Regions from separate parts of the Billgrantia tianxiuensis genome, predicted to be linked through region 1. Evidence: riboswitches for the same ligand, from Rfam matches in the RefSeq annotation. Region 1 holds a riboswitch; each other region holds the start of a gene.
The links. A riboswitch is a leader RNA that binds a small molecule or an ion and turns the genes downstream of it on or off. The one in region 1 is predicted to bind cobalamin.

Region 1 (6,134 bases):
GGTCAAGGAGCGGCTCGAGGCGCTGCTCGAGGACGAGTGTCACCGCTTCGACGGCGGCATATCGCTGACTTTGACCCAGGATGCGACAAGCATTGTCCGCGACCGCTTGCGGATGCTGGTGGATAACGGCTTGATGGGCCTGGTACTGGTAGTGCTGGTGATGAGCCTGTTCTTCCGCCCCCGTCTGGCGCTGTGGGCGGTGCTGGGTCTGCCGGTTGCCTTCATGGGCGCTTTCGCGGTGATGGCGTTCGCCGGGCTGTCGCTCAACATGATCACTCTGGTGGCGCTGTTGATGGCCATCGGTATCGTCATGGATGATGCCATCGTTATCACCGACAACATCGCCTCTCATGCCTTGCACCGGAAGTCGCCGCTGGAGGCAGTGGTCGAGGGAACCCGCCAGGTGCTGCCCGGGGTGCTTTCGTCATTTCTTACCACGGTAGCGGTGTTCACCCCGCTCTCCTTCCTTGCCGGGGAGTTGGGTGCAGTGCTGGAGGTGCTGCCAGTAGTGCTGATCGCAGCGCTAATGGCGAGCCTCATCGAGGCGTTCTGGATCCTCCCTCACCACCTCAAAGGCAGCGTGGGGAGCCTGGGCGATGGTCACGACTCCCGCTTCCGGGCCGCCTTCGAGCGACGTTTCGCAAATTTTCGTGAGGCCGTCGGGGGCTGGCCGACCGGGCGATCCGCTTTCGGCATGCGGTGCTGGGCCTGTTGCTGACGGTGACCCTGGCCTCCGCCGGCTTCATTGCCGGGGGGCACGTGGGTAGTGAGGCGATGCCGGATATCGATGGCGACGTGCTGGAGGCGCGCATTCTGATGCCCCAGGGTACGCCCCTGGCGCGCACCGAGGCGGTGGCCGAGCGGGTCGAGGCGGCGATGCGTGACCTGGACGCGCGCTACTCACCCGAACAGCCGGAGGGCGCCTCCCTGGTCGAGGCGATACAGGTGCGCTTCAACCACAACCTCAGCGCCCGAGAGGCGGGCCCCCATGTGGCCACCGTCAGCGTCGACCTGCTCACCGCCGAGCGACGTAGTGTCACTCTCGATACGCTGACCGAGGCATGGCGGGAGGCTATCGGCAAGATCGAGGGCCTGCAGCGGCTTATCATCCAGGAACCCGGCTTCGGCCCCGCCGGGGTGCCGGTAGAAGTGCGACTGGCCGGGGAGAACCTAGAAGCCATGAAGGCGGCGGCGCTGGAGCTGGGGGCCATCTCGAGGGCTACGCGGCCGTCCACAACGTCATGGATGACCTGCGTCTGGGCAAGACCCAGCTGGCCTTCTCCATGGCCGAGGGTGCCCACGGCCTGGGGCTTTCCGCCGAGGAGGTGGCCGGCCAACTGCGCGCGGCGCTGCTGGGTGAGATTGCCGATACCCAGCGCATCGGCGACCAGGAGATCGAAGTGCTGATCCGCCTAGCCGAGGGGGACAGAAGCTCCCTTGATGATCTGGCGGACCTTACCATCGCCCTGCCGGGTGGGCTCCGGGTGCCTCTGGAGGTGGTGGCCAACGCCGAGGAGCGACGCGAATGGGCGCGCATCACCCGTATCGACGGGCGGCGTACCGTCACCGTGGAAGCCAACGTGGATGCACGCCAAGCCAGCGGCCAGGCTATCGTCGATGACCTCACCGGTAGCGGCTGGCTGGAGGTTTTCCTTACCCGCCACCCCAATGTGGCGATCTCCTTCGAGGGGCAGGTGGCCAGCTCCGCCGAGACCGGCGGCTCCATCGGCCGCGGGCTGTTGATCGGCCTGGTGGGGATCTTCGTGATCCTCTCCTTCCAGTTTCGCAGTTACGTGGAGCCGCTAATCGTCATGCTCTCGATCCCGCTGGCCTTCATCGGCGCCATCTGGGGCCATGTGCTCATGGGCTACTACCTCTCCATGCCCTCGCTGATTGGTGCGGCGTCGCTGGCCGGTATTGTGGTCAACAACGCCATCCTGCTGATCCACTTCATCAAGACCCATCGCGAGCGTGGGTTGGATGCCGTTGCAGCCGCCGGCCAGGCTAGCCGCGACCGGCTGCGCGCCATCCTGATCTCGTCCACCACTACCATCGCCGGGCTGCTGCCACTGCTGGCAGAAACCAGTACCCAGGCGGCGGCCATCAAGCCACTGGTGATCTCGGTGGTGTTTGGCCTGCTCAGCGCTACTGTGCTCGTACTGTTGGTGATCCCGGCACTCTACGTGCTGTTCGACGACTGGGGGTGGCTAGGCAAGGCAACGGAGATGGAGCCGCTCCCGGATCAGTTGAGCAAGGACTGAAATCCTTCCCTTGACGGGGCCGGAATAGACTCTAGTCTTGAAAAGGTAGATTGAATGCTTCTTATAAAGTGTCCTCCCGGCAAGGCACAACGAAAACAACAGGAGCCAGCCATGACGATCATTGCGCCGAAGTCCTCCGCGACCAGGTACGCAAGCATTGCTATCGTAAGCCTCCTAGGGCTACTGATGGGTGCGGCCGTCCTATCGGCGGACGAACACGAGGGGCAGGCAGCCTCCGATTCGTGGTTGCCCAGTCTCATGACGGAAACTCCTCGGGAGGGGTTTGCCCTGGCCGTGAAACTATCGCAGAAGGGTGTCGCCACGACACAGACCGATGCCGAAGTGCGAAAAGAGCTACGACCGGAGTACGCAGCAGATCCCAACAGCCTTATTGCCATTTCGCATGTCATTGCGACCCATTTCCAGACGGTGGCTGCGGCTAACGACTACTGGCGCGAGTGACCGGTCCAGTTAAGACACTATCGCTAACTCCAAGCCGAATGATCTGGCTCGGATGCTATTTCTGCTTGGCGCTGTTCGCGCACGGCATCAGATGCCTCGATGCAGTGTTCAGCGCGGTAGGCGCTGATGGGTCATGGGGCGAAATGCTCGACCCCGCCAAAGATGGCCTGTGCCTTTGACGGGGCTAGTAGCGAGAGTATCAGGCAGCTTCAATAGGGCGGGACGGGCCGAAGTGCTCAAAGTGGCGTCGATCCTCTTCAACGCCGAGCTCTGCCAAGGCCTGGTTCACCGCACTCATGAAACCCTGGGGGCCAACGAAGTAGCAGCGCGGGTTGGATGCGGGCAGGTAGTGTCTCAGTAGCTCGCGATCGAGGCGGCCGCAGTGGTCGGCATCGTCGCCGTATTCGTGTATGGCGACGACCTTGAGCTTAGAGGGATGCACTTCGCGCATCGCGGCGACCTCCTGCCGGAAGGCGTGATGCTCGGCGTCGATGGCGGCATGAAGATAGACTACCTGCCTACCCTCGGCCAGCGCCTGGCGAGCCAGCGGCAGAATAGGTGTCTGGCCCACTCCACCACTGATCAACAGCAGCGGTTCATTGCCTCCCTGTAGCGTAAGCTCCCCGGCCGGAGGCAGAAGGTCTACGCTGTCGCCAACGTTGAGCACGTCGTGAAAGTAGCGGCTGGCTCGACCCTCGGGCTCACGCTTGATCGAGATCCGATAGGTGCGGCCATTTGGCAGGTCCGAGAGGCTGTAGTGGCGATAGAGCGTCTCGCCCTCGATACCGAGTCGCACGCCGATGTACTGGCCGGGCTCATGATCTGCTACCGGGCCTTCGTCCTCCGGCTCGAGGACGAAGGAGCGAATCATCGCGCTTTCTTGCCGAGTCGCGGCGATGCGGAATCGACGTAAACCGCGCCAGCCACCGGGTTTCAGAGCGAAAGCCTGGTACCGACGATCTTCCAGCTCAATCAACAGGCCGGCCAGCTCTTCATAGAGCGCTGCCCACGCTTCGGCGATCTCTGGCGTCAGAGCGTCACCCAGCTCCTCGCCGATGGCGGCCATCAGGCACTCGCCGACAATGGGGTACTGGTCGGGCTGAATGCCCAGCGACACGTGTTTCTCTACCACTGTGGCCAGCACTCCTCTCGCCCTGGCGGGATCCTGGCGCAGCTGCACGTAGGCCAATACGGCACCGGCCAGGGCCCGTTGCTGGGCACCGCTCTGCTGGTGCGCCTCATTGAACAGCGAGGCCACGTCGGGGTAGCGCTTGAACATCAACGGATAGAAACGCTGGGTAATGGCATCGAGGTGCTCTGCTACCACCGGGGCGGTGGCCTCGATGAGCTGCTCCTGCTGTGAGGTGAGCATGAGGGTCTCCTTCGTCGGGGAAATTATAATAATCATGTAAAATACTTGTTATTTGGTGCGCGAACCTGAGGCGAATTGTCGCAGAGCAAAGCAAACCCATCATAACGTGGGGGCGCAAAGGATCGAAAAGCAAGAAGGGCTGCTACAAAGGCACTCCTGCAGGGGGCCGGGGAACGTCAGCCCTTAGTACACGGTGGCTTTTTTAGTATATCTAGCGCTTCTGATGCACGCTTCAGCTCGGCCTCCCCCGCATGGCCTGCAACTTTTTGTTCTCGATGGCGCCGGCAATTTCCGGGAGGCTGCAGATGAATGCGTCATCAGAGCCGCCCGGTCGGTGGTCGAACGCACGGTCTCTCGGAACGTGAAGCTCAGCACCCCGACCGAGCCCGTGAGTGCTTGTGGATCAAGCTGGCTGGTTACGACCACGAGGCGTTCGGCTGCCATGGGCTCGTCAACCGCTTGATATGGCAGGGCATGTCGCATTCCGGCACGCCGCTGTCGTTGACCGTGCGGGGTCGGATTGCTAGCTTAGCGACACTCTCAGGTGCCCTAGGCGCGCGCAGACGCGCCGGGGTGAAACGAGAAGTCGGTGCGCCTCGTGCCATTCCGACGCTGCCCCCGCAACGGTAATCGAGTCAAGGAAAGCCTTACACCACTGTGCCCTGACACGGGAAGGTGGCCTTCTGGGACGCTAATTGTCCACTCGTCAGCCCGGAGACCGGCCAGAGAGTGCAGGAAATGCTGTATGACAGCGTTTCCCTCATGCCGGGTTGCGGTGGGCGACTCCGAGGCAGGGCTGGCGCTATTGCTGTCGTTCTCCCTTTCTCGTTCCTTGCTAACCCGGTGATTGCACCACGACTGCCGTGCGGGCAGGTACGGCGAGCAAGGGACACTGATGAACACTACCAGAAACGCTTCCCGTGGCCTGGCCGCCTTTGGTCTGGCCCTCATTCCTCTGGGCCTTCACGCCCAATCCGAAGCCGACAGCGATGATATCGCCGTCGACCTCAACCCCTTGGTAATCACCGCCACCTTAGCGCCGCGTACCGCCGACGAATCGCTGGCCTCCGTTACGCTGCTCGACGAGACGACCCTACGCCGCCAGGACCCCACCGGCGTCACCGATCTGCTGCGCGGCCAGCCCGGGGTGGACGTCAGCTCCAACGGCAGCTTCGGCAAACAGAGCAGCGTGTCGATTCGCGGCACCTCGAATAACCAGAGTCTGCTGATGATCGACGGCATTCGCCTGCGCTCCGCTACGGATGGCGGCCCTGCGTGGCAGTACCTCGACCCGCGCATGTTCCAGCGCGCCGAGATCGTGCGCGGCCCGCGGGGCAGCCTCTACGGCGCCGACGCGGTAGGCGGCGTGGTGCAGCTCTTCACCCATGACGCTCAGGAGGGCGGCCCGCACCCGCGCATCTCTGCAGGCGGCGGCTCCTTCGATACCCAGCGATACAGTGCAGGACTCTCCGGCAGTAGCGGCGGTACCCGCTACAGCTTTGCCGGCAGCCACTTCACCACCGATGGCACGCCGGTGCGTCGTGGTGGTGAGGATATGGGGTACGACAACACCTCTGCGCTGGCGCGAATGTCGCACACCTTCGATAGCGGCGCAGAAGTGGGATTTCTGGCGCTGAGAGCCCGCGGTACCACGGAGTATGACGAGAGCGGCTCCATGGCCACGACTGATTATATGCAGCAGGTGGCGGGAATTTATGGAGAACTGCCGGTAACTGACAGCTGGAGTAGTCGCTTGACGCTGAGCGAAGCGCGCGATGAAAGCGTCAACCACTTCTGGGGGTCTATCCTTGATACGCAGACACGCACGGCCCGCTGGGAGAACACGCTGACTTCAGGGGGCATGAGTTGATTATCGGTGCGGAGTATATGAACGATAGCGTGGCCGGTAGTGTCACGGGGAATATGCCATGGGATGGTCCTTATGACATCGAGGAGCGTGATAACAAGGCCGTTTTCGGCCAGGCGCTACTCGATTTCGAACCGTTAGCCGTTCAAGCCAGCCTGCGTTATGACGATAA
Region 2 (6,134 bases), 1.9 Mb from region 1:
GCCGAGCAGGCCGCCGAGGGCCGCGCGGTGATGATGTGCCTGCACGATCTCAACCTGGCGGCACGCTGGTGCGACCACCTGCTGCTGCTCTATCCCGACGGCGAGGCGTGCTGGGGGCCGGCCAGAGACATGCTGGTACCCGCCGCCCTGGAGCGGCTCTATGGCCAGCGCCTGGCCACCGCCGAGATCGACGGCGCCCCGGTGTTCGTGCCCATTAGATGAGGAACGCTGACGGAGCCAGCATCGGGCTGATCAGTCGGGCTCCTCAGTCGGACTTTTCATAGTGCGCAGCGAAAGCGCATGATCCGGCGTCGATCGACGGGGTCTTCGATGATGTCGGCCTGCACGCCGAAGGTGCGGCGCAGCCTGGCGGCGGTCAGCACCTGCTCGGGCGTGCCGAGGTCGACCAGCCGGCCGGCTTCCATCACGCCGATACGGTCGCAGTCCATGGCCTGGTTGAGGTCGTGCAGGGCGATGACCACCGTCACCGGCAGCTGCTTGACCAGCCGCAGGATCGAGAGCTGGTGGCGGATGTCGAGGTGGTTGGTGGGCTCGTCGAGCAGCAGAATGCGCGGCTGCTGAGCCAGGGCGCGCGCAATGTGCACGCGCTGGCGTTCGCCGCCGGAGAGGGTGTGCCAGAGGCGTTCTGCCAGGGGCAGCATGCCGACGTCTTCGAGGGCGCGGTGGACGATGGCGTCATCCTGCTCGGTCCAGGGTTGCAGCGGCGAGAGGAAGGGGGTGCGGCCCAGCTCCACCACCTCCCTGGCGCCGATGCGCTCGTGAGTCTCCGCCTGCTGCTCGACGAAAGCGATGCTACGGGCGATATCGCGCTGCGGCATTGCCTGCATCGGTCGGTCGTCCAGCAGCACACGCCCACGCTTCGGTCGTTGCAGTCCGGCCAGTACGCGCAGCAGCGTGGTCTTGCCCGAGCCGTTCGGGCCGATCAGGCCGAAGGTCTCGCCGGGCGCAATGCCGAGGCTGACGTCATCCAGCAGCTTGTGCCCGTGGATTGCCCAGCCGACGCTTTCCGCGGTCAGTTTCATCGTCTTCTCGTCCCACGAATCAGAATGACGGCGAAAGCCGGCGCCCCGACCAGGGCCGTGACCACGCCGATCGGCAGCACCTGCCCCGGCACGATGACGCGCGAGATGATGTCGGCGCCGATCAGGAACACGGCGCCGGCCAACGCCGATGCCGGTATCAGCCGGGTGTGGCGGTTGCCCACCAGAAAGCGCATGGCATGAGGAATCACCAGCCCCACGAAGCCGATGGCGCCGACCATCGACACCATCGTTGCCGTCACCAGCGCCATGACGGCGATCAGGATCGCCCGCACGCGGCGCACGGCGATGCCCATCGAGGCGGCGCTGTCGGCACCGAAGGTGAAGGCGTCCAGGGCGCGCCGATACCATAGGCACACCAGCAGGCCGCCCAGGGCGGCGGGCAGGCCCAGGGTGACGTCGTCCCAGCGCACCCCCGAGAGGTTGCCCATCAGCCAGAACATGATGCCCCGGGCCTGTTCGGCATTCGCCGACTTGGCAATGATGAAGGCGGTAAGGGCATTGAACAGCTGCGACCCGGCGATACCGGCCAGAATGATGGCACCTGCGGCCTGGGCGCTGCGCCCACCCCCGGTGCCGCTGCCGGCGGCACGGGCGAGCAGTACCACCAGGGAGAACGCCAGCCCCGCACCGGCAAAGGCGCCGAGCGAGAGCGTCACGACGCCGGCACCGAGTCCGGCGATGGTGACCGCCACGGCGCCGGTCGAGGCGCCGGCGGAAATTCCCATCAGGAAAGGGTCGGCCAGCGGGTTGCGCAGCAGGGCTTGCAGGACGACGCCGGACAAGGCCAGCCCGGCACCGCAACAGGCGGCGAGGATGGCGCGGCTGAGCCGGTAATTCCAGATGATGCCGGCGTCGATTCGGTCGACGGCATGCTCCGCTCCCCACAGCCGGTTCGCCAATACCTTGAGAATGGTCTCCAGCGGAATCGCCGTTTCGCCGATCGCGGTGCCGGCCATCACGGCCAGGAACAGCGTCGATGGCGCGAGCCAGACCCAGCGCCATCGAAAAACCATTGGTAACTGCACTGCTGCGGCCAGATTCATCGTTCGAAGGAGAGTGTCGTCAAGGAATCGGCCAGCATTTCCAGGCCAAAGATCGTGCGCATGGTGGCACTCATTGCATGAGCATCCATCTCGATGATGTTGCCGTTCTTCACCGCCGTCATCTCCCGGGTCACCGGATCGCTATGCAGGAAATTCAGCTTTTCTTCGATATCGTCAGCGGGAAAGCGCCGGCGATCCATGCGCGCTATCACGATCAGGTCAGGGTCGGAGCGGGCAATGGCTTCCCAACCGACGATAGGCCATTCTTCATCGGATTGAATGACGTTCTGAATACCGAGTTTCTCCATCATGTAACCGGGGGAGCCGAGCCGGCCTGCCACGTAAGGATCCACCGAGCTATCGGGAGAAGAGAACCAGAATACTGCCGACAGATCTGGAGGAAGTTCCAGGCTTTCGGCCTTGGCAATGGCGTCGGCTTCACGAGCTTCGAGATCGGTCACCAGGGCTTTGCCGGCTTCCTGCACATCGAAAATGGCAGCCAGCTCGGTGATGCCTTTGTAGACGTGCGTGGGGGAGAAGGCGGCGGTACGGGTGCCGTCGCCCCCGGTGCTGTTGTCCTTTGTGTCGCAGTCGGCGGGCATCACATAAGTGGCGATACCCAACTCGTGGAACTGTTCGCGACTCGCCACGCTGCCGGTGGGTCCTACATGCCACTCGTACTGGGCCGCGACGAGCTGCGGTCGACGATTCACCACGGCTTCGAAGCTCGGGTCATTGTCGGCCAGCCGTTCGATGCCGGCGTTGACCTCGCTGAACTCAGGCAGCACGGGATTGAACCAGACCGAGGTGCCGAGCACCCGATCGGAAAGGCCCAGGGAATAGAGAATCTCGGTGGCGGACTGTCCAACGGTAACGACGCCTTCAGGAGCGGAAGAGAAACTGATTTCCGTGCCACAATTGGTAAGGGTCAATGGATATTCCGTATCGCTTGCCATGGCGAATGAGGCGGGAATTAGCGATAATGGAAGCAGGAAATGGCGAGCGATTTTCATTGGTCGGTGTCCGGAATCTGGGAGAATTCTTCGGATGATTTGGCGTGAAACCCGGCATTGCTGCCATCTCTGTCCTCGCGCCGGCCGTGGATTCACTGCCATTGGCCTGAGATGCCGTGTGCGAATGGCGAGGATCATGATTCAAACCTGCGGTAAAATACAACCCCAAAATTTCCTTCGAGGTTGAGGTTTCCGTAGCGTCTTGGCGCTGCACGGAGAAGCTTTTTCCTACCTGTGAAATCTAGAGTTTTCAGTCGATTGCGAGAGAGTTTGCTGTGCAATCAGCCACCGCAGGCACTGAGGTCAGGCCAGGGCACGCTACGCATTGCGCTGGTTGCGGCAGTTCCTTTACGATGGTCCGACTGAAATGGGTGCCCCTGTGTCTAGGGGATAATCGGGAAGTATGGTGAGGCCGTAGGCCAATTCCATCGCTGCCCCCGCAACGGTAATGAGTGAGTCGCCTGCAGGAACCACTGGCATTGTGCTGGGAAGGTGCAGGCTTCGACGTCGTTCTGGCGTCCTCCTCGAGCCCGGAGACCGGCCCATCAATCCATCATCATCCCGTAACGGTGCGGTGGGCACCGAGGAGATGCCGTGTCTACGTTCGCTCTATCCGCCCCTCCCGCGGGGTTGTCGCCGTTTACGACCGATGCCTTGTCGGCCGTGTGCCGCTGCCTGTCCAGCCGGTGCATGGCGAGGCTCCCGTGAGCGAGTTTCCCTTCGCCGCCGTGGTCGGCCTGACAGAACTCAAGACCGCGCTGCTGCTCAACGCCATCCACCCCCGGCTCGGCGGGGTGCTGATCAGCGGGCCGCGTGGCAGTGCGAAATCCACCCTGGCGCGGGCCCTGGCGGCGATCCTGCCTGACGATGGCGAAGGGCGTCGGCCGCCCTTCGTCACCCTGCCCCTGGGGGCCAGCGAGGAGCGCCTGACTGGTAGCCTGGACCTGCAGCGGGTACTCGCCGAGCGCGAGGCGGCCTTCCAGCCGGGGCTGCTGGCCAAGGCGCACGGCGGCGTGCTCTACGTCGACGAAGTCAACCTGCTGCCGGACTCGCTGGTGGACCTGCTGCTCGACGTGGCCGCCAGCGGTACCAACGTCGTCGAGCGCGACGGTGTCAGCCATTCCCATCCCGCGCGTTTCCGCCTGATCGGCACCATGAACCCGGACGAAGGCGAGCTGCGCCCGCAGCTGCTCGATCGTTTCGGCCTCTGCCTCGAGCAGCACGCCTCGGTCAGCGTGGAAGAGCGCATCGCCATCGTGCAGCAACGCGAAGCCTTCGACCGCGACCCCCAGGGCTATGTGGCACGTCACGCCGAGGCCCAGGCAGCGCTGACCCAGCGTATCCGGCGTGCCCAGTCGGCGCTGCCGGAGATCGTCAGCGAGGCATGGGTTTACGAGCACATCGCGCTGGGTTGTCAGGCGGCCGGCGTCGAAGGGCTGCGGGCGGACGTGACCTGGCATCGTGCGGCCCAGGCCCACGCCGCCTGGCGCGGCGCCGCTGCCGTGGCCAGGGAGGATCTGGATGTCGTCGGGCCCTGGGTGCTGGCGCATCGGCGGACTTCGCCGCCTACCCAGGAGCCCGTCAGGCACCCGGACCATAATCCGCCACCGCCGCCGCCAAGCTCCGGTACGCCAAGCTCCGGTACACCACCTGCGTCGAGCGGGCCGGCAGGTCCCGGTGGCGGCACGTCAGGCTCGAGCGGCCAGGGGCAGTGGGGCGCCATGCCGCCGGTAGCGCAGAAAAGCGTCAGCGTGCCGGCCCCGAGCCTGTCGGACATTGTCGCCCATGAGCGTGGACCCGATGGCGTCATGGTTCCCCCGATGCCAGCGGCCAGGCGTCGGGGCCATCAGCGTCGCTCCTACCAGGCATCGCCCCGGCCGGACTGGTTCGCCACCCTGATTGCCAATCGCGGTCGCTGGCCCTGGCGCCGACTGCAGTATCGCCAGGCGCGAATCGTCCCGCCGACGGTTCATCTGGTGCTGCTGGATACCTCCGCCTCGACCCTGGGGCGGCAACTGCTGGGGCGGGCCAAGGGGCTGGTCGAGCAACTGGCCCGGCAGGCCTATGCCGCCCGCGAGCAAATGGCCGTGCTCGGCTTCGGCAATGACGGTGTCACGCCGATCCTGCTGCGCCGCCGTGCGCCCAAGGCGCTGCGTGAGCGGCTCGACAGCGCCGACGGGGGCGGCGGTACGCCGCTGCGCCAGGTCGTGTTGCAGGCGGCGCGGTTGATTCGCCAGTGGCGGCGGCAGGAGGCCGACCTGCGAATACGCACCTACCTGATCACCGACGGCCGCACCCGGCAATCCCTGGCCGGCCTGCCGGCGCTGGGCGATTGCCTGGTCGTCGATACCGAGCAGGCCGCCGTCAGGCGGGGGCGGGGCGAGACCATCGCCGAGCAGCTCGGCGCCCGCTATTGTCGCCTGCCGCTGTCGGCGGGCCGTTCATGGCCAGGAGGCCAGGCGTGATGCAGGAACCTGTCGAGCGGACGAGCGCAGCCTGTCCCGCGCTGTTCATCGCCGCACCGGCCTCGGGCCAGGGCAAGACCACGCTGACCGCGGCGCTGGCCCGGCTGCTGCGCAACCGCGGCAAGGTGGTGCGGGTGTTCAAGACCGGGCCGGACTACCTCGACCCTCAGATCCTGGCCCAGGCCTCTGGCCGGCCGGTGGATCAGCTCGATCTGTGGATGGCGGGGGAGACCTACTGCCGCCAGCGCTTCTTCGAGGCGGCCTGCGAGGCGGATCTGATCCTGGTGGAGGGCGCCATGGGGCTGTTCGACGGCGAGCCCTCCAGCGCCGACCTGGCCGCCCTGTTCGGCCTGCCGCTGGTCATCGTCATGGACGTCAAGGGCATGGCCCAGACCGCCGCGGCGCTGGTGGCCGGCCTGGCGGGCTTTCGCGACGACATCCTCATCGCCGGGCTGATCGCCAACGCCTGCGCCTCGCAGCGCCACCGTGAGCTGATCGAGTCCGCACTGCCTGCCGAGATTCCGCTGCTGGCCGCGGTGGCGCGGGACG
Region 3 (6,134 bases), 1.9 Mb from region 1:
GCAAGGGCTTTCTGCTCACCGGTTGCGTGGTGGCGCTCGTCTATGCGCTGGCCTGGAGTGGGCTGACGCTGCTCGCCTGGCTGCACCCCTGGCTTGGGCGCATCGGCGAACTGCTGTTGCTGGCCAGCGCGCTTGCCATCAAGGGGCTGCGCGATGCCGCCTTCGTGGTGGCCGACCCGCTGGTCAAGGGCGACCTCACAGGTGCGCGCCGGGCCGTTGCGATGATCGTCGGGCGCGATACCGATACCCTCGACGAGGCCGGCGTGACCCGGGCCACGGTGGAAACCGTGGCCGAGAACACGGTCGATGGCATCACCGCGCCGCTGTTCTGGGCGCTGCTCGGCGGGGCGCCGCTGGCGCTGGCCTACAAGGCGGTGAACACCCTGGACTCCATGGTCGGCCATCGCAGCGAGCGCTACGCCGATTTCGGCTACGCTTCGGCCAGGCTCGACGACCTGGCCAACTGGGTGCCGGCCCGGCTCACCGCCCTGAGCATGTGGCTGGCCGCCCTGGCGCTGCCGGGGGCGCGCTGGCGAGGGGCACTGGCCGGCACCTGGCGCGAGGCGCCGGGCCACCCCAGCCCCAACGCCGGCTGGCCCGAAGCGATGATGGCGTACCTGCTCGGCGTGCAGCTCGGCGGCACCAATACCTACGGCGGTCGGGTCTCAGAGCGGGTAAGGCTGGGCGAGCCGCACGAGCCGCTGCGGGTCGTCCATATCGAACGTGCCGTGCGCCACATGCATGGCGCCTGGGCGGTGTTCTTCCTGCTGATGGCCGCTGTGGCCGGAGTGCGGAGCGCCTGGGCATGAGCGAGGGGGGAGACGCATGAGCGACTGGCCGAGCCATGGCGGGCGCCCCGAGCAGCTGCTGCCGCGCTTCGGCCTCGCTGGCGACAGTGAGGTCATCGACTTCAGTGCCAACCTCAACCCGCTGGGGCCGCCGCCCTGGCTGGCGCAGCGGCTCGCCGCCTGCGTGACGGAACTCGCCGTCTATCCCGACCCTGACTATTGCGAGGCGCGAGACGCTATCGCCATGAGCGAAGGGCTCGGGCCCAAGCAGGTAAGGCTCACCAACGGCGGCGCCGAGGCGATCTTCCTCGCTGCGGCGCTGCTGGCCAGGCAGGGGGTGCGTCGGGCCGCGATCGTGCAGCCCACCTTCGGCGAGTATGAGCGGGCCTGCCGCCACTACGGCATCGCCGTGGAGCATGTCGAGCTGGCGCCGGGCAGTTTTGCGCTGGATGAGGCACGTGCCGATGAGGCCATGCGCGATGCCGGCGCGCTGTTCCTGTGTCGCCCCAACAACCCCACCGGAACGCTGATCGAGCGCGGGGTCGTCGAGCGCCTGCTGGCGACGGGCCGTAGCCACGGCGCCATGCTGGTGGTGGACGAGGCGTTCGTCGATTTCGTCACGCCGGACGAGCGACTCACGCCGCTGCTGGCTCGCTTCGACAACCTGCTGCTGCTGCGCTCGATGACCAAGCTTTACGCCATTCCCGGCCTGCGGCTGGGCTACCTGCTGGGCTCAGCCGCAGCGGTAAACGCTATTGCCGAGTTGCAGCCGCCGTGGAGCGTCAACGCTCTGGCGGCGGGGTTGGTCGCGCCGCTGTTGGCGGACCGGGACTATCTTGCGCGAACCCGCGCCTGGCTCGACGCCGAGCGCCCCTGGCTGCAGGGCGAGCTCGCGGCGCTGGGGCTCGACGTCGTGCCGTCCCACGCCAACTTCCTGTTGTTCAGGGATGCTCGGCTCCAGGATGCTCGCGGCGGGTCGATGCCGGCGCTGCTGGAACACCTGGCGCGCGGCGGCATTCTCGTCCGTCATACCCACCATTTCATCGGCCTCGAGGGCGCCTGGCTGCGGGTGGCGGTGCGCTCGCGGCCGGAGAACCGGGCGCTGGTCGAGGCCATCGCGCGTTGGAGACATCCATGATCGCTTTCATCAGCGGCGGGGCGCGCTCCGGCAAGAGCACCCATGCCGAAGCCCTGGCGCGGCGCTGGCAGGCCGAGCGGGGCGGGGCCCGCTACTACCTGGCGACCGCCATGAGCGGCAGCGACGAGTGGCAGGCCCGCATCGGTCGCCATCGGCAAGCCCGGGGCGAGGGCTGGATCACCCTGGAGGAGCCGGTGGATCTCATCGCCGCCCTCGAGCGGGTGGAGACCGGCAGCACGCTGTTGCTCGACTGCCTGACCCTGTGGGCCAGCCAACTGCTCTATTCCAGCGAGCATGCCAGTCATGCCAGCGAGCTCGCCGAGGTGCAGGGCATCGCCATGATCGAGCGCCTGCTGGCCGAGGCCCGGCGACGCGACGTGGCGCTGGTGATCGTCTCCAACGACGTCAACGAGGGCATGCCCCCTGAGGACGCCGAAGTATGGCGCTACCTGGCCTTTCTGCAGCGAGTCCACCGCCTGGTGGCACAGGAGGCGGATGAGGTGATCCAGGTGATGGCCGGGCTGCCGCAGGTGTGGAAACGCCGTGGTGAGGAGCGCTCATGAAAGACGCCGCCTTTGGCCTGGTGCTGGCGCTGCAGTTCCTCACCCGCCTGCCGCTGCCGTTCGCCTGCCCCTGGACGCCGGCCACCCGGCGCTGGGCGGTGCGATGCTATCCGCTGGTGGGCATGCTGCTCGGCGGCCTGCTGGCGACAGCCGCGCTGCTCGAGAACCTGCTGCCCGCGCCGCTGCTGGCGCTGGCCCTGCTCACGCTGTGGGTGGCGCTCTCCGGCGGGCTGCACCTGGACGGCCTGATGGACGTGGCCGACGCCCTGGGCAGCAACGCGCCGCTGGAGCGCAAGTGGGAGATCATGAAGGATCCCCATGTGGGCAGCTTCGGCATCCTGGCGCTGGTGTTCCTGCTGCTGTGGAAGGCTGCGCTGCTGTTCGTGCTGCTCCAAGCCGGCGCCAGCCTGCTGCTGCTGGTGATGATCCTGGGGCTGGGGCGCTTTTCTGCCGTGGCGCTGCTGGTGCTGGCCCCGGCGGCGCGGCCCGAGGGCATGGCCGCCAGCTGGAAGCGCGATCTTTCACCGCGCGATCTCTGGCTTGCGGCGCTGCCGCTGCTGCCGCTGGCCGCACTGGTGCCGGGAGGCGTGTGGCTGTGCCTTGCACTGGCGCCGTTCCTGATGCTCTATGCCTGGGGCATGCTGCGCGCCTTCAAGGGCATCAACGGCGATATCGTCGGAACCGCAATCGAGGGAGGAGAGCTATGGCTGCTGCTGGTCGCCTGGAGCTGGTGGTCGTTCGTCACGGGGTGACGCAGTGGAATCGCGAGCGTCGCTACCAGGGGCAGCGCGACATCCCGCTGCTGCTGCCCGAGGCCTTGCCTGGTCTCGACCGGCTGCGCGAGGCGCTGGAGGAGCAAACCTTCGATGCCGTGCACTGCAGCGATTTGACCCGCTGCCGGCAGACCCTGGCGCACGTGGTCGAAGGGCGCGAGCGGGCCTGGCCGACGCACTTCGATGCGCGCCTGCGCGAGCTCGACTTCGGCGACTACGAGGGGCGCACCTATGATGAGCTGAAGTCGCAGCCCTTCTATCGCGCCTGGATCGACAGCGAAGGCCAGCAGCCGCCGCCCGGCGGCGAATCCACCGCCGAGCTGCGCCAGCGGCTCGACGACTGGTTCGCCGACCTCGTGAACGGCTGCTCGCCACACGACCACCATCGCGTGCTGGTGGTCTGCCATGGCGGCGTGATTCGCGAGCTGCGCCGCCGCTTCGAGGGCATCGGCTTCTGGGAGGGCGGCGTCGTTCAGGCCGAGGGGCGCCGATTCACCTTCACTCATGACGGAGGGCGCTGGCAATGCAGCTCTTCATCGGCGGTACCTGCGCCGGCAAGCGCGGCGTCGTAAGGCAACGCTTCGACGCCCCGCATTGGCACTCCGCCCATGCGCGAGACCGGCTCGAGGCGTGGCCTTCGGTTGCCGACACCGCATGCCTGGTGCTGGAGGGCTGGGAGCGCTGGATCGGCGAGCGGCTCGCCGCCGAGCCCGACGACGACCGGCTGCGCCAGGCCATGGTGCGGGAGCTCGATGCGCTGCGGGCCTGGGAGGCCGAACAGGGCGGCCAGGCGGTGCTGATCCTGCTCGAGATGGGCCGCGGTATCGTGCCGCTCGGCCTGGATAACAGGCGCCTGCGCGACCTCAACGGCTGGCTGGCCCAGGATACCGCGGCCCGCTGCGAGCGGGTGTGGTACGTATGGAACGGACTGGTGAAAGAGCTAAGTTGTTGATCTATATCAGCCTGAGCGCAACGGTGCGTTGACGTTCGTCGGCGCTGTTGTTAGCTTACGCCCACTCTCAGGCGCCTCATTGTCCTATCGAGGTTAAACGGGAAGTCGGTGGTCCTCTTTGCAAGTCGAAGAGGCGCATTCCGACGCTGCCCCGCAACGGTGATCGAGTGCAGGTCCATCATCACGCCACTGTGCTTTGCATGGGAAGGCGATGGACCCGAAGCGTGTAGTCGGCGCTTCACTCGTCAGCCCGGAGACCGGCCTGAGAGCGGGAAACATCTTACAAATCGCCGAGCGGGATGAAGCGCAAGGCGCACGCAGCGCAAAAACCGGAGCCTATGTGGTATAGGTGAGGATTTTGAGCAGCGCGCAACGCAGCGATTCGCTCGCGCAGGCATTTGTAGGTGTTTCCCTCATGCCGGGTTGCGGTGGGCTACCTCGAGGCAGGGCCGCACCTCTCCCTTTCTCGATCCCCTTCACGCCATCCCGGCTTCGCCTAGAAGACCGTGCGGGTAGGCACGGCGAGCAAGGGAATCGAAATGAAAACCAGACATCACCTGGCCGCGCAGGGCCTGGCCGCCTTCGGCCTGGCAGCGCTTCCTCTGGCCGTTCAGGCCCAGGCCACCACCGCCGAAGAAACCGACACCGTCGCGCTCAACCCGATGGTGATCACCGCTACCCTGGCGCCGCGTACCGCCGACGAGACGCTCTCCTCGGTGACCGTGCTCGACGAGGCCACCCTGCGCCGGCAGGATCCCACCAGCGTTACCGATATGCTGCGCGGTCAGCCGGGGGTGGACGTCATCACCAACGGCAGCTTCGGCAAGAACAGCAGCGTCTACCTGCGGGGTACCGGCAACGAGTCGACGCTGCTGATGATCGACGGCATTCGCCTGCGTTCGGCGACGGCGGGCGGCGCGGCCTGGCAGTTCCTCGACCCGCGCATGTTCCAGCGCGCCGAGATCGTGCGTGGCCCGCGGGGCAGCCTCTACGGGGCCGATGCGGTGGGCGGCGTGGTGCAGCTGTTCACTCATGAAGCGCAGGAGGGCGGTCCGCACCCACGCGTCTCGGTGGGCGGCGGCTCCTTCAACACCCAGCGCTACAGCGCCGGGCTCTCCGGTAGCAGCGGCGGCACACGCTACAGCTTTGCCGGCAGTCATTTCACCACCGATGGAACGCCGGTACGTCGTGATAGCGAGGACAAGGGGTACGACAACACGTCAGCGCTGGCGCGTATTGCCCATACTTTCGAAAATGAAGTGGAAGTAGGTGTGCTGGCATTGCGTACCCGTGGCAACACGGAGTTCGATCGCTTCGGGGCGCCGTCCGATACGGACTTTGTCCAACAGGTCGCCGGCATCTATGGCGAAATCCCGTTCACCGACACCTGGCGTAGCCGTCTCACACTGAGTGAATCCCGCGATGAGCAGGATACGAGCTACCCCACCGGCACCAGCTTTTTCGATACGCGCAGCCGGGCGGCTCGCTGGGACAATACCCTGGATTTCGGCCCCCATCAGCTGGTGGTAGGCTCCGAGTACATGCATGATGCCATCGAGGCGACCGACGATTTCGTCGAGGAAAGCCGCGACAATGTCGCCGTGTATGCCCAAGCGCTGCTCGACTTCGACCCCTTCTCGGTCCAGGCGAGTTTGCGTCACGATGACAACGAAGCCTTTGGTCGGGAACTGACCGGGGGCATCGCACTGGGTTCGAGTTCGACGCTCACCATACGCTCCGCGCCAGCTACGGCACTGCCTTCCGCGCGCCTACGTTCAATGATCTCTACTACCGGGACGAGTGGGGCAGCGAGGGCAATCCGGACGTCAATGCCGAGACTTCCCGTACCTTCGAGCTGGGTGCCAGAGGCCAGTATCGCAGCGGCTTCTGGGATCTGGCCGTTTACCAGAGCGATATCGA

Region 2: it holds a riboswitch for cobalamin, as region 1 does, so the genes downstream of both, EKK97_RS15500 (AAA family ATPase) here and EKK97_RS01105 (TonB-dependent receptor domain-containing protein) in region 1, are expected to answer to the same signal.
Region 3: it holds a riboswitch for cobalamin, as region 1 does, so the genes downstream of both, EKK97_RS15535 (TonB-dependent receptor domain-containing protein) here and EKK97_RS01105 (TonB-dependent receptor domain-containing protein) in region 1, are expected to answer to the same signal.

Annotation. Positions count from the first base shown of each region.
Region 1 covers NZ_CP035042.1:236,182-242,315, forward strand. Annotated here, with positions in the region: gene EKK97_RS23520 (efflux RND transporter permease subunit) at 1-718, shown strand, start outside; gene EKK97_RS24155 (hypothetical protein) at 712-1,407, shown strand; gene EKK97_RS23525 (efflux RND transporter permease subunit) at 1,326-2,261, shown strand; gene EKK97_RS01095 (hexameric tyrosine-coordinated heme protein) at 2,373-2,723, shown strand; gene hmpA (NO-inducible flavohemoprotein) at 2,923-4,095, opposite strand; cobalamin riboswitch at 4,621-4,836, shown strand; partial or broken gene EKK97_RS01105 (TonB-dependent receptor domain-containing protein) at 4,991-6,134, shown strand, end outside.
Region 2 covers NZ_CP035042.1:3,316,981-3,323,114, reverse strand. Annotated here, with positions in the region: gene EKK97_RS15520 (ABC transporter ATP-binding protein) at 1-222, shown strand, start outside; gene EKK97_RS15515 (ABC transporter ATP-binding protein) at 279-1,043, opposite strand; gene EKK97_RS15510 (FecCD family ABC transporter permease) at 1,040-2,077, opposite strand; gene EKK97_RS15505 (ABC transporter substrate-binding protein) at 2,104-3,258, opposite strand; cobalamin riboswitch at 3,473-3,678, shown strand; gene EKK97_RS15500 (AAA family ATPase) at 3,825-5,585, shown strand; gene EKK97_RS15495 (cobyrinic acid a,c-diamide synthase CobB) at 5,585-6,134, shown strand, end outside.
Region 3 covers NZ_CP035042.1:3,326,035-3,332,168, reverse strand. Annotated here, with positions in the region: gene cbiB (adenosylcobinamide-phosphate synthase CbiB) at 1-809, shown strand, start outside; gene cobD (threonine-phosphate decarboxylase CobD) at 826-1,926, shown strand; gene EKK97_RS15555 (bifunctional adenosylcobinamide kinase/adenosylcobinamide-phosphate guanylyltransferase) at 1,923-2,489, shown strand; gene cobS (adenosylcobinamide-GDP ribazoletransferase) at 2,486-3,241, shown strand; gene EKK97_RS15545 (histidine phosphatase family protein) at 3,193-3,834, shown strand; gene EKK97_RS15540 (bifunctional adenosylcobinamide kinase/adenosylcobinamide-phosphate guanylyltransferase) at 3,786-4,214, shown strand; cobalamin riboswitch at 4,267-4,494, shown strand; partial or broken gene EKK97_RS15535 (TonB-dependent receptor domain-containing protein) at 4,754-6,134, shown strand, end outside.